2 regions of the Nitrospirillum karajorum genome follow, and region 1 is predicted to be linked to the other one. Evidence: riboswitches for the same ligand, from Rfam matches in the RefSeq annotation. Region 1 holds a riboswitch; the other holds the start of a gene.
The links. Region 1 has a riboswitch for cobalamin ahead of UCD39_RS13180 (TonB-dependent receptor plug domain-containing protein). Riboswitches for the same ligand answer to the same signal wherever they lie in the genome.
Positions count from the first base shown of each region.

Region 2: linked by a shared signal. The riboswitch ahead of UCD39_RS28165 (CbtB domain-containing protein) and the one ahead of UCD39_RS13180 (TonB-dependent receptor plug domain-containing protein) in region 1 are both predicted to bind cobalamin.

Region 1 covers NZ_JAZBQB010000002.1:1,300,107-1,305,097, forward strand. The annotation lists gene UCD39_RS13170 (multidrug effflux MFS transporter) at 1-841, opposite strand, end outside; gene UCD39_RS13175 (TIGR02466 family protein) at 1,098-1,742, shown strand; cobalamin riboswitch at 1,801-1,989, shown strand; gene UCD39_RS13180 (TonB-dependent receptor plug domain-containing protein) at 2,139-4,031, shown strand; gene UCD39_RS13185 (IS5 family transposase) at 4,238-4,991, shown strand, end outside.
Region 2 covers NZ_JAZBQB010000004.1:614,221-619,211, forward strand. The annotation lists gene UCD39_RS28145 (LysR family transcriptional regulator) at 1-318, shown strand, start outside; gene folB (dihydroneopterin aldolase) at 349-720, opposite strand; gene UCD39_RS28155 (threonine aldolase family protein) at 913-2,019, shown strand; gene UCD39_RS28160 (histidine phosphatase family protein) at 1,992-2,624, opposite strand; cobalamin riboswitch at 2,630-2,786, shown strand; gene UCD39_RS28165 (CbtB domain-containing protein) at 2,821-3,039, shown strand; gene UCD39_RS28170 (CbtA family protein) at 3,072-3,884, shown strand; gene UCD39_RS28175 (RDD family protein) at 3,885-4,889, opposite strand.

The sequences.
Region 1 (4,991 bases):
CGGACACGGCCAGCGCCATGCCGGTCAGGGCGAAGATCAGGGGGAACAGCGCCGGCGCCTTGAACACCTCGTCAAAGATGGGCGGCATGCTGTTGAGGTAGGCGAAGACGGCGCTGATCATCAGCGTCTGCGCCAGGGTGTAGCCGATGGCCTGGCGGTCCGTCACCGTCTGGCGGGCGGCGGCCCAAATGGTGCGTACGTCGATGGGCCGCCGGTATTCGGGGTGTAGCGTTTCCGGCAGCCGCCGCCACAGCCACAGGGCGACCGCCAGGGCATAGGCCGTGAGGCAGGCGAAGATGGCGCGCCACGGGGCCACCAGCATGATCAGTTGCCCCAGGCTGGGCGCCAGGATGGGCACGGCCAGCAGGACCATGAAGGCCAGTGACATCACCCGCGCCATCTGCCGGCCGGCGTAGCAGTCGCGCACCACCGACACGACGACGATGCGGGTGGAGGCGACGGCGATGCCCTGGGCCACACGCACGGCCAGCAGCACCTCGAACGTGGGCGCCAGGGCCGCCGCCAGATTGCCCAGGGCGTAAAAGGCGATGCCCCAGAGCAGGACCGGTCGGCGGCCATAGCGGTCGGAGATGGGGCCATAGAAGATTTGCGCCCCGCCGAAGCCCAGGAGGAAGGCGGTCACGATCCACTGCCAGCGCGGCTCCTCCAGCACGCCCAGCGACCGGCCGATCTGGCCCAAGGCCGGCAGCATGGCATCCGTGCCCAGCGCGTTCATGGCCATCATGGCCGAAACCATCAGGACAAATTCGGTGAAGCCGATGCCGGCGTGGGGGTCGTCCTTGCGGACGTCCGGCGGAAGGGCGTCGGGGGCCAAGTGCATGGATGCGCGTTCCGTGGGCGGTCCCAGCCCTGGGCGTCCGCGTGGGGGCGGATGCCTGGGCCGGTCGTCGTTCAAGGCGAACCCTGGAGATAAGGGCGGGCGCCCCCAGGGGTTCCCTTTATACCGGCAGAAACCCGCCCGCGCCCTACTGCTTTTGCGGTATCGGCCATACGGTGGGCAGTCCGTTCCGTTGGCGGGCGACGCGCCCTTCCACTGCCGCATTGACGGCCCGGGGCCCGCGCGTTAAAGCCCAGGCATGACCGACGATACCCCCGCCACCGCCCCCGCCGCCCAAATCGACACCCTGTTCGCCACCCGCATCTACCGGGCCGAGCTGGAGGAGTTGCTGCCCCTGAACGGGGAGGTGGCGACCTGCTGCCTGACGGCGGCGGAGGACGATGGCGCCGGCCAGCGCTGGTCGGACAAGCATGGCTACACCGGGTACACCAGCTACGCCTCGCTGGACGACCTCATCTGGCGCTTTCCCATCCTGAAGAAGCTGAAGGCCCAGCTGGACCGCCATGCCAAGGCCTTCGCCAAGGTGCAGGACTGGGACCTGGGCGGCCGCAAGCTGGAACTGGATTCCCTGTGGATCAACGTGCTGGATCCGGGTGGTTTCCACGGGTCGCACATCCATCCCAACAGCGTCATCAGCGGCACCTATTACGTGCGCGTGCCGGCCGGCGCCTCGGTCCTGAAGTTCGAGGACCCGCGCCTGCCCTTCATGATGGCCGCGCCGCCGCGCAAGGCCAAGGCCGACCGCAGCCTGCAACCCACCATCGCCATGGAACCGCGGGAGGGTACTCTCCTGATGTGGGAAAGCTGGCTGCGGCACGAGGTGGCGCTGAACCGCGCCGATGAGGAGCGCATCTCCCTCAGCTTCAATTACGCCTGGCGCTGACCTGCCCTGCGGGTCGGGGCCGCGCGCCCCGGTTGACCGGCGCGGCGCCTGGCGTATGCTCCGGCCCCAGGCGCAAGGTTCCCGCAAGGGATCGAAAGGGAACGCGGTATCTCAAGTCCGCGGCTGCCCCCGCAACTGTGACCGGTGAGCGACCATCCGATACGCCACTGGGGCTCCCAAGCCCTGGGAAGGTGGATGGAAGCGGTGACCCGGAAGCCAGGAGACCTGCCTCGCGCCGTCGTCCTGTTGCCGGCCGGGGTGCGCCGGGGACTGCGGGGGAAACCGTCGCGACGACACCGTTTGGGGGTCGTCGCCGGGACGGGGCCAAGCTGCCCGTGCTGCCGATGTCGGTGCCTGTGGGGCGACCTCTTGTGATTGATCGCGAGGGGGAAATCCATGCGCCTATCCATTGTGCTGTCCACCGCCGCCCTTGTGGCCCTGTCGCCGCACGCCCGCGCCGATGTCGGCGATGACGGAGACGCCATCACCGACATCGTCGTGGCTGCCACCCGCGTGCCGACGCCGGTGTCGCAGGTGGCCAGCAGCGTCACGCTCATCACCGCCGCCGACATCGCCGCCAAGCAGGCCCATACCCTGCCCGATGCGCTGAAGGACGTGCCCGGCCTGAACATGGTGCAGACCGGCGGCCCCGGCGGGCAGGCCTATGTCTTCATGCGCGGCGCCAATTCCAACCATGTGAAGGTGCTGGTCGACGGCATCGACATGGGCGACCCCGGCAATCCCAACGCCGCCTTCGATTTCGGCCAGTTCCTGACCCCGGATATCGAGAGGGTGGAGGTGCTGCGCGGGCCCCAAAGCGGCCTTTACGGTTCCGACGCCATCGGCGGCGTCATCAACATCATCACCAAGGCGGGTGACGGCCCCGCCCGCCTGACGGCGGGGATCGAGGGCGGCAGCTTCGACACCTTCAACCAGAATGGCGGGGTCAGCGGCGCCACCGGACCGCTGCATTATGCCGCCACCATCGCCCACTTCCGGTCCGGCGCCACGCCGGTGACGCCGTTGGATCTGTTGGCCCCGGGGGAGAAGCGGAACGACGACAGCTATGACAACGTCACCGCGTCCGCCAAGCTGGGTTACGACATCAGCGACACTGTCGATCTGGGGCTGGTGGGGCGCTACACCAAGACCGACCTGCGCTTCACCGGCGATGACTTCAGCACCTCCCCCAGCCATCCGGCGGCGCTGCAAAGCCAGAACGACACGCTGCAGTATTACACCCGGGGCACGGCGCATGTGAGCCTGCTGGATGGCCGCCTGAACCAGACGCTGGGCGTCGCCTATGGCAGCGTCAAGACCAGCGCCCACACGCCCGACAGCGATGACACTTATTATGTCGGTGACCGGGTGAAGGTCGACTGGCAGGCGGACTACGCCGTGTCCGCCCAGCACACCCTGGTGGTCGGGGCCGAGCACCAGCGTGACGCCATTCATCAGCCCGTTGCGGCCGACACCACCCTCGACGGCGGCTATGCCGAGCTGCAATCCACCCTGTTCGAGAACTTCCACGACACGGTCAGCGTCCGCTATGACGGCAACGACCGCTTCGGCGGCAAGGTCACCTACCGCGTGGCGCCCACCTATCTGGTCGCCGCCACCGGCACCCGCCTCAAGGCCAGCGTCGGCAGTGGTTTCAAGGCGCCCAGCCTGAGCGAGATGTTCCAGGACTATCCAGCCTTCGGGTTCTTCGGCAACCCGAACCTGAAGCCGGAGAGCAGCACCGGCTATGACCTGGGGGTCGAGCAGGACATGGCGGCGGGCCGGGTGCAGGTTGGCGCCACCTGGTATCATATCGATTTCACCGACCTGATCACCCAGAACGCCAGCTTCACCAGCTATGCCAACATCGGCAAGGCCCACTCCCAGGGGATGGAGGGCTTCGTCGCGGTGAGGCCGCTGGAGACCGTGACCGTGCGGCTGGATTACACCTATACCCAGGCTTATGACGACGTGCTGAACCAGGAACTGCTGCGCCGGCCCCGGCACAAGGGCAGCGTGGACGTGCGCTGGCAGGCGACCGACCGGTTGTCACTGGACGGCGAAGTGGTGGCGGTGGGCAGCTTCATCGACGGCAACCGCGATTTCTCCATCCCTCGGCTGAAGGCGCCCGGCTATGCCACCGTGGATCTGGCCGCCAATTACGATTTCAGCGAAATGGTCACGGTCTATGGCCGCATCACCAACCTGTTGGACAAGGACTACCAAAGCCCCACTGGCTTCCTGCGGCCGGGCCGGGGCATTTTCGGCGGGGTCAGGGCCCGGCTCTGATCGGCAATTCGCGCGGCGTCGCCTTAGTCTGTCGTCGTCCGTGAATGATCGCTAAGGCGCTGTCATAGCGGGTGTTTCGGCGCCCGGTGAGTAATCTGGTTTGCAGGAAAGCGGGGGCTCGACCTCCGCTTTCTTGCGATTTGGGGATCCCCTTTTGGGCCGTTTCGTGATTCGATTCCCCCTGTGAACAGCGGTGGGAACAGGCCATGTCACGACCACGGGATACCCGACAGAAAGACCTTCTGCGTCCAGCCCTGGACCAGATCATCGACCTGAAGCATCCACTGGTGGTGCTGGCGGGGAAGATCGACTGGGGCTTCCTGGAACAGCGTCTGGGGGGCGTCTACAAGGGCGGCCCGGGCCAGCCGCCGCTGCCGGTCCGGCTGATGGCAGGCCTGCTGATCCTGAAGCACATGCACAATCTGTCCGACGAGGTGCTGACCGCCCGCTGGGCGGAGAACCCCTATTTCCAGTTCTTCTGCGGCGAGGAGGTCTTCCGCCACGACCTGCCTTTCGACCGGTCGTCGATGTCCCGCTGGCGCCAGCGTCTGGGCGAGGAACGGCTGGCGGCACTGATCCAGGAGAGCCTGCGGGTGGCCCAGGCCACCGGCGCTCTCAGCACCAAGGACTTGGCGCGGGTGGCGGTGGACACCACCGTCCAGCCCAAGGCCATCGCCCACCCCACCGACGCCCGCCTGACCCACAAGGCCATCGACATCGAGAAGTTGGTCGCCTTCGCCAAGGACAACGGCATCACGCTGCGCCAGAGCTATCTGCGCGTGGCCAAGAAGGCCGCCATCATGGTCGGCCGCTACACCCACGCCCACCAGCACAAGCGGGCCAATCGCCAACTGAAGTTCCTGCGTACCCGCCTGGGCCGCCTCATCCGCGACATCAACCGCAAGATCGCCGCCAAGGGGGACGCCGAGGCCCCGGAACTCCTGGCCCACTATGGCCCCT
Region 2 (4,991 bases), on a different contig from region 1:
ACCATCACCACCAACTCCGTCCACACCATGCGGGAACTGGCGCTCAGCGGCCGCGCCGCCGCCATCCTGCCGCGCGCGGCCGTGCTGGCCGATCTGGAGGACGGTTGCCTGGTGGCCACGCCCCTGTGCGATGTCGAGGCGGACAGCACCACTGTCGACCTGGTGACGCGCCTGGGCCGGCAGCTGCCGCACGCCGCCACCCTGGCCCTGTCGCTGCTGGAACAGCAGGTGCACCGCTGGGGGCAGGGCGGTGGCCAAGCCGGCGTCCGGCCCGAGCGTCGGGTTGGCCCCAGCCTGGTGGTCGAGGCCGTGGCCTGACCCTTCCGGGGCTGTCTGGGCGGGATGCAATCAGAAGCCGGGGCGGACCCGGTGGATGCGCACCGACACGCCATCGATGATGGCGGGGACGGGTGCCGAAGGCTTGTCCACCTGCACCGTGATGGTGTCGATGCGGGGAAACTCCTCCAGCAGGGTGCCGGCCACGGCCTCCGCCACCGCCTCTATGGTCATGAAACGCCGGGCGGTGGCCACCCGCGTCGTGGCGGCGGTCAGCTTGGCGTAGCAGACGCTGAGGTCCCAGTCGTCGGCCTTGCCCGCGACCGACAGGTCCAGCGTGCAGTCCAGCGAGATGAAGAAGCGTTGGCCCAGCTTGGCCTCCTCCACCGTCAGGCCGTGATGGGCGTAGATCGCGATGCGGTGGACCAGGATGTGATCGGTCATGGGACGCTTTCCTGTCAGGCCGACGATGGCGCGGGGCACAGGCTGCCTGTTCCCGGTGCGCCTGTCACGTCGTTGCTGGGCCTGGTCCGGGGCGCCGCTGTGGCATAAATGTGGGCCGATGATTTGACCGTTGCGCCGGCGGTGGCGCCGTCGCAGGGTGGCCGGCACTTGCTGAAGACCGGACCATCGCCCATGCCTGCTGCCCCTGCCGGGACCCTCGCCGCCCATCGCCTGCGCCTGCGCCAGAGTTGTGACATCGTGTTCCCCGGCTTTCGAACCCTGAGCCCGGCGGAAGAGTTCCGGGCCGTGGCCGACTGGTGCGAGGCCAACGGCGTCACCCATGACCAGTATGGCCAGGGTGACCTGCTGGCGGCGTTCGAAGGCACGGTGGCGGGGCTGTTGGGCAAGCAGGCGGCCGCCTTCATGCCCAGCGGCGTGATGGCCCAACTGATCGCCCTGCGTCTGTGGACGGAGGTCAGCGGCGTTCCCCGCTTCGGCATGCCCCACACCTCGCACTTGGCCCTGCATGAGGAAGAGGCCTACCAGGCGCTGTTCAACTTCCATGGTGTGCCGGTGGGGGAGCGCCGCCGTCCCCTCCTGGCCCGTGACCTGGCGACGGTGGCCCAGCCGCTGGCCTGCCTGCTGGTGGAACTGCCCTTGCGGGAAATCGGGGGGCAGTTGCCGGAATGGGATGAACTGCAGGCATTGAAGGAGATGGCGCGGGCGCGCCAGTTGCCGCTGCACATGGATGGCGCCCGCCTGTGGGAAAGCCGCGCCTATTACGGCCGCAGCTATACCGAGATCGCCGCCGGCTTCGCCTCCGTCTATGTTTCGGTCTACAAGGGCATCGGCGGGATCGCCGGCGCCGTGCTGGCGGGCGACGCCGACTTCATCGACAACGCCCGGCTGTGGCAGCGGCGCCTGGGCGGCACCCTGGTGCGGCAGAGCCCCATGGTGGCCACCGCCGCCATGCGGTTTGAGGCGCGGCTGGGCCAGATGGATGCGTGCTACCGCCGGACACTGGACCTGGCGGCGGGCCTGTCCGCCCTTCCGGGCATCCGCCTGAACCCGGCCATACCGCAGACCAATATGCTGCACCTCTATTTCGACCGCCCCGCCGACCAGGTGGCCGAGACGCGGGACGCCATCGCCAGCAGCGACGGCCGCTGGGTGGCTGGGGAGATCCGCCCGACCGATGTCCCGGGCTGGAGCGTGACGGAGCTATATGTGGGCGACACCCTGCTGGGCCTGGACAACGCCCAGGTGCTGCCCTACTTCGCCCGGCTGGTGGGCGCCTGATCGAACTCCCGCGCGTCCACGCCGGTGGCGCGGACCGTCCAGCGCCGGTTCCACCGCAGGTCGGTCAGTGACAAGGGCGCGATGTCCAGGCGCCAGAAGGCCTGAAGGGGGGCATCCAGCACGACGGCTGCCGCCATGCGGATCACGGCCGGGTGGGTGACCGCCAGGGTGTGCCCCTCCGCCGTCCAATTCTCCAACCACCGCGCCACTCGCGCCCGCAATTGGGCCAGCGATTCGCCGCCATGGGGCCGGGCCTCCGGATCGCCCAGCCAGGCGGCCACGGCATCCGCCTCGTGGACCGAGAGTTCGGCCAGGCTGCGGCCCTGCCAGCTACCCGCGTCCAGGTCGGCCAGGGCCGCGTCCTCCGTCACCTCCATGCCCAGGGTGGCGGCCAGCACCGCCGCTGTCTGGCGGGCGCGGTCCTCGGGCGCCGTCAACAACTGTCCGATCTTGCGCAGGGCCCGCGCCTCCGCCCAGTGGCCGGCCTGCGCCAGGCCCGCCTCTTCCGCCGGCTCCGTCGCGGACGCGAAGATCGCGTCGCGCTGGGCGCGGGTGGGGGCGTGGGCCAACAGGATCAGGCGCCGGGTGGAGTCTGGGGCGGTCATGGGAGATAGTCCTTGAATGCGCGGGGCCCCCTCCCTACCATTCCCGTCTCACTCGCGCATGGGGGAAGCCGGTGCAAATCCGGCACGGTCGCGCCACTGTAACCGAACCTCCCGCCTCGCGGGTGGGGCGGAAGCCAGACCCCCCGTCGCATCCGACACACCGCACACGGGACGCGCAATCCCAGGGAGCGTTTTCATGGCCCACGCCACCCCCCATTCCGGCACCCCCGCCGTCGCCTTGCCCGTGATCTCGGCCGCCGAGCTGCTGCCCTGGGCCGTGTTCGGCGGGCTGCTGCTGGTGCTGATGGTTTATTTCGTGGGGGCGGAGCAGGGCGCCACCTCCCTGATCCAGGGCCGCGCGGTGCATGAATTCGTGCATGACGCCCGCCACCTGCTGGGCTTCCCCTGCCATTAAGGCGGGGCGACCCGTCCATCATGGTTGGAATCTTGCTCGCCCGCGGGATGCTCATCGGCATCCTGGCGGCTTTGCTCGCCTTCGGCGTGGCCACGCTGATTGGTGAGCCGCCGGTGGAACGCGCCATCGCTTTCGAGGCCGCGCAGGGCGCGTCCCATGCTCATGACCACCACGACCAGGCCGCACCCAGCGCGCCGGAGGGCGGTGGCCACGACCATCACCACCATCACGCCGATGCGGATGATGATGGCGAGGTGTTCAGCCGCGGCACCCAGGCGGGCTGGGGCCTGCTGACCGGCCTGTTGGTCTATGGCGCCGCCGTGGGCGGCTTGTTCGCCCTGACCTATGCCTACGCCCAGGGCCGCATGGGCGCGCTGGGGCCACGGGGCCTTGCCGGCGTGCTGGCCTTGTTGGGCTTTCTGGCCCTGGTGTTGGTGCCGGGCCTCAAGTATCCGGCCAATCCGCCGGCCGTGGGCGACCCCGACACCATCCAGCAGCGGACGGCCCTGTACTTCATACTGCTGATCCTGTCGGTCGCCGCCATGGTGGGGGCCGTGGTCACCGCCCGGCGGCTGGCTGCCCTCTGGGGTGCCTGGAACGCGGCCATTGCCGGCGGCGCGCTGTTCCTCGCGGTCATGGTCGCGGCCGGTGTCGCCCTGCCCGAGGTGAACGAGGTGCCGGACGCTTTCCCCGCCCAGGTGCTGTGGCGTTTCCGTCTGGCGTCCTGGGGCATCCACGCCATCCTGTGGGCGGCGCTGGGCCTGGGCTATGGCTGGCTGTGCCAGGCGGCGCAGTCCCGCGACCTTCAGGCCCAGCGCCGGGGCGACCGTCCGGCGCTGTTCTGATCAGTCAACCGGCGCCATCTTGTTGATGAAGTCTTGCCAGGCCGCTGGTGTGCCGTTCTCGCTGAAGCCCCGGAAGGAACTGGCGAAGCCGAAATCAAAGCCATAGTTCAGGGATACCACCATGCGGGTGGTCGGCGCGACCGACGCCGCCTTCAGCACGGCAGCGGCGACGCGGGCCAGTTCCCGCTGACGGTCCTGCAAGGATCCCAGGGACCTCAGGCGGGCGTTGATCGTCAGGACCTCGGAAGCCTCGGCGCTGCTTTTGGTGGCCGAGGTGCTGGCGATGATCATCTTCTGCTGCGCCACACCGACGCTGAGAACCTCTGGCAGGGCATCGGCGGCGGCATAGGCCGCCATCAGGGTGGGGCTGAAGAACCGGTAAAACGCCAGGGGGGCCAGCAGCAGCAATGCTGCGGGAATCGCCAAGCCTGCCCACACGCGTCGGCTGGGTGTGGTGGCACCGGATGGCAGGGTGGCGGTGGTGGCGCTGACGACGCAGGACCGGCACAGCAGGTCATGCAGGCTGCGGCGGCTGGGCCGGTTGAAGAGGAAAAGGTAGATCAGCGCGATGTTGCCACCCAGCACGGCCAATCCCAAGGCCCACCCCACGATTTTGCTGGTCAAGTCGCCGGACAGGCCCGCCAGGACGTAGCCGTTCAGGAACCAAGGGCCCGTCAGCAGGGCCGCTCGCACCAGGGCGGTGCCCAGGTCCAGGGGGGCGCCGTCCATGCCCAGCACCCGCAGTTTCAGCAGGCGCTTGCCCACGGTTTGCCCGTTGCCGACCTGGCTGTTGAGCAATCCCAAATAGAGGATGGCGACGCCCCAGCCGATCAAGCGGCCATTGGCCCCTAGGGCGGCGGCTTGGTCGAAGAACAGGGTGCCCAGGGCGAACCCCGGAATACCCAGGACGAGACCGTCCACCGCGAAAGCGCCCACGCGCCGCCAAAAGCCGGCGAAGGCTGGCGCCGACATGTTCCCCTCGATCGTTGCCGCATCACCGCTCATGCTGTCCCCATCGGGCGTTCGCCCACTTAAACGGTTAAATCCCCACCCCACCTATGCCATGGCGCGCAGCTATCCGCCACCGGGCACTGGGGGCTCCGGGGA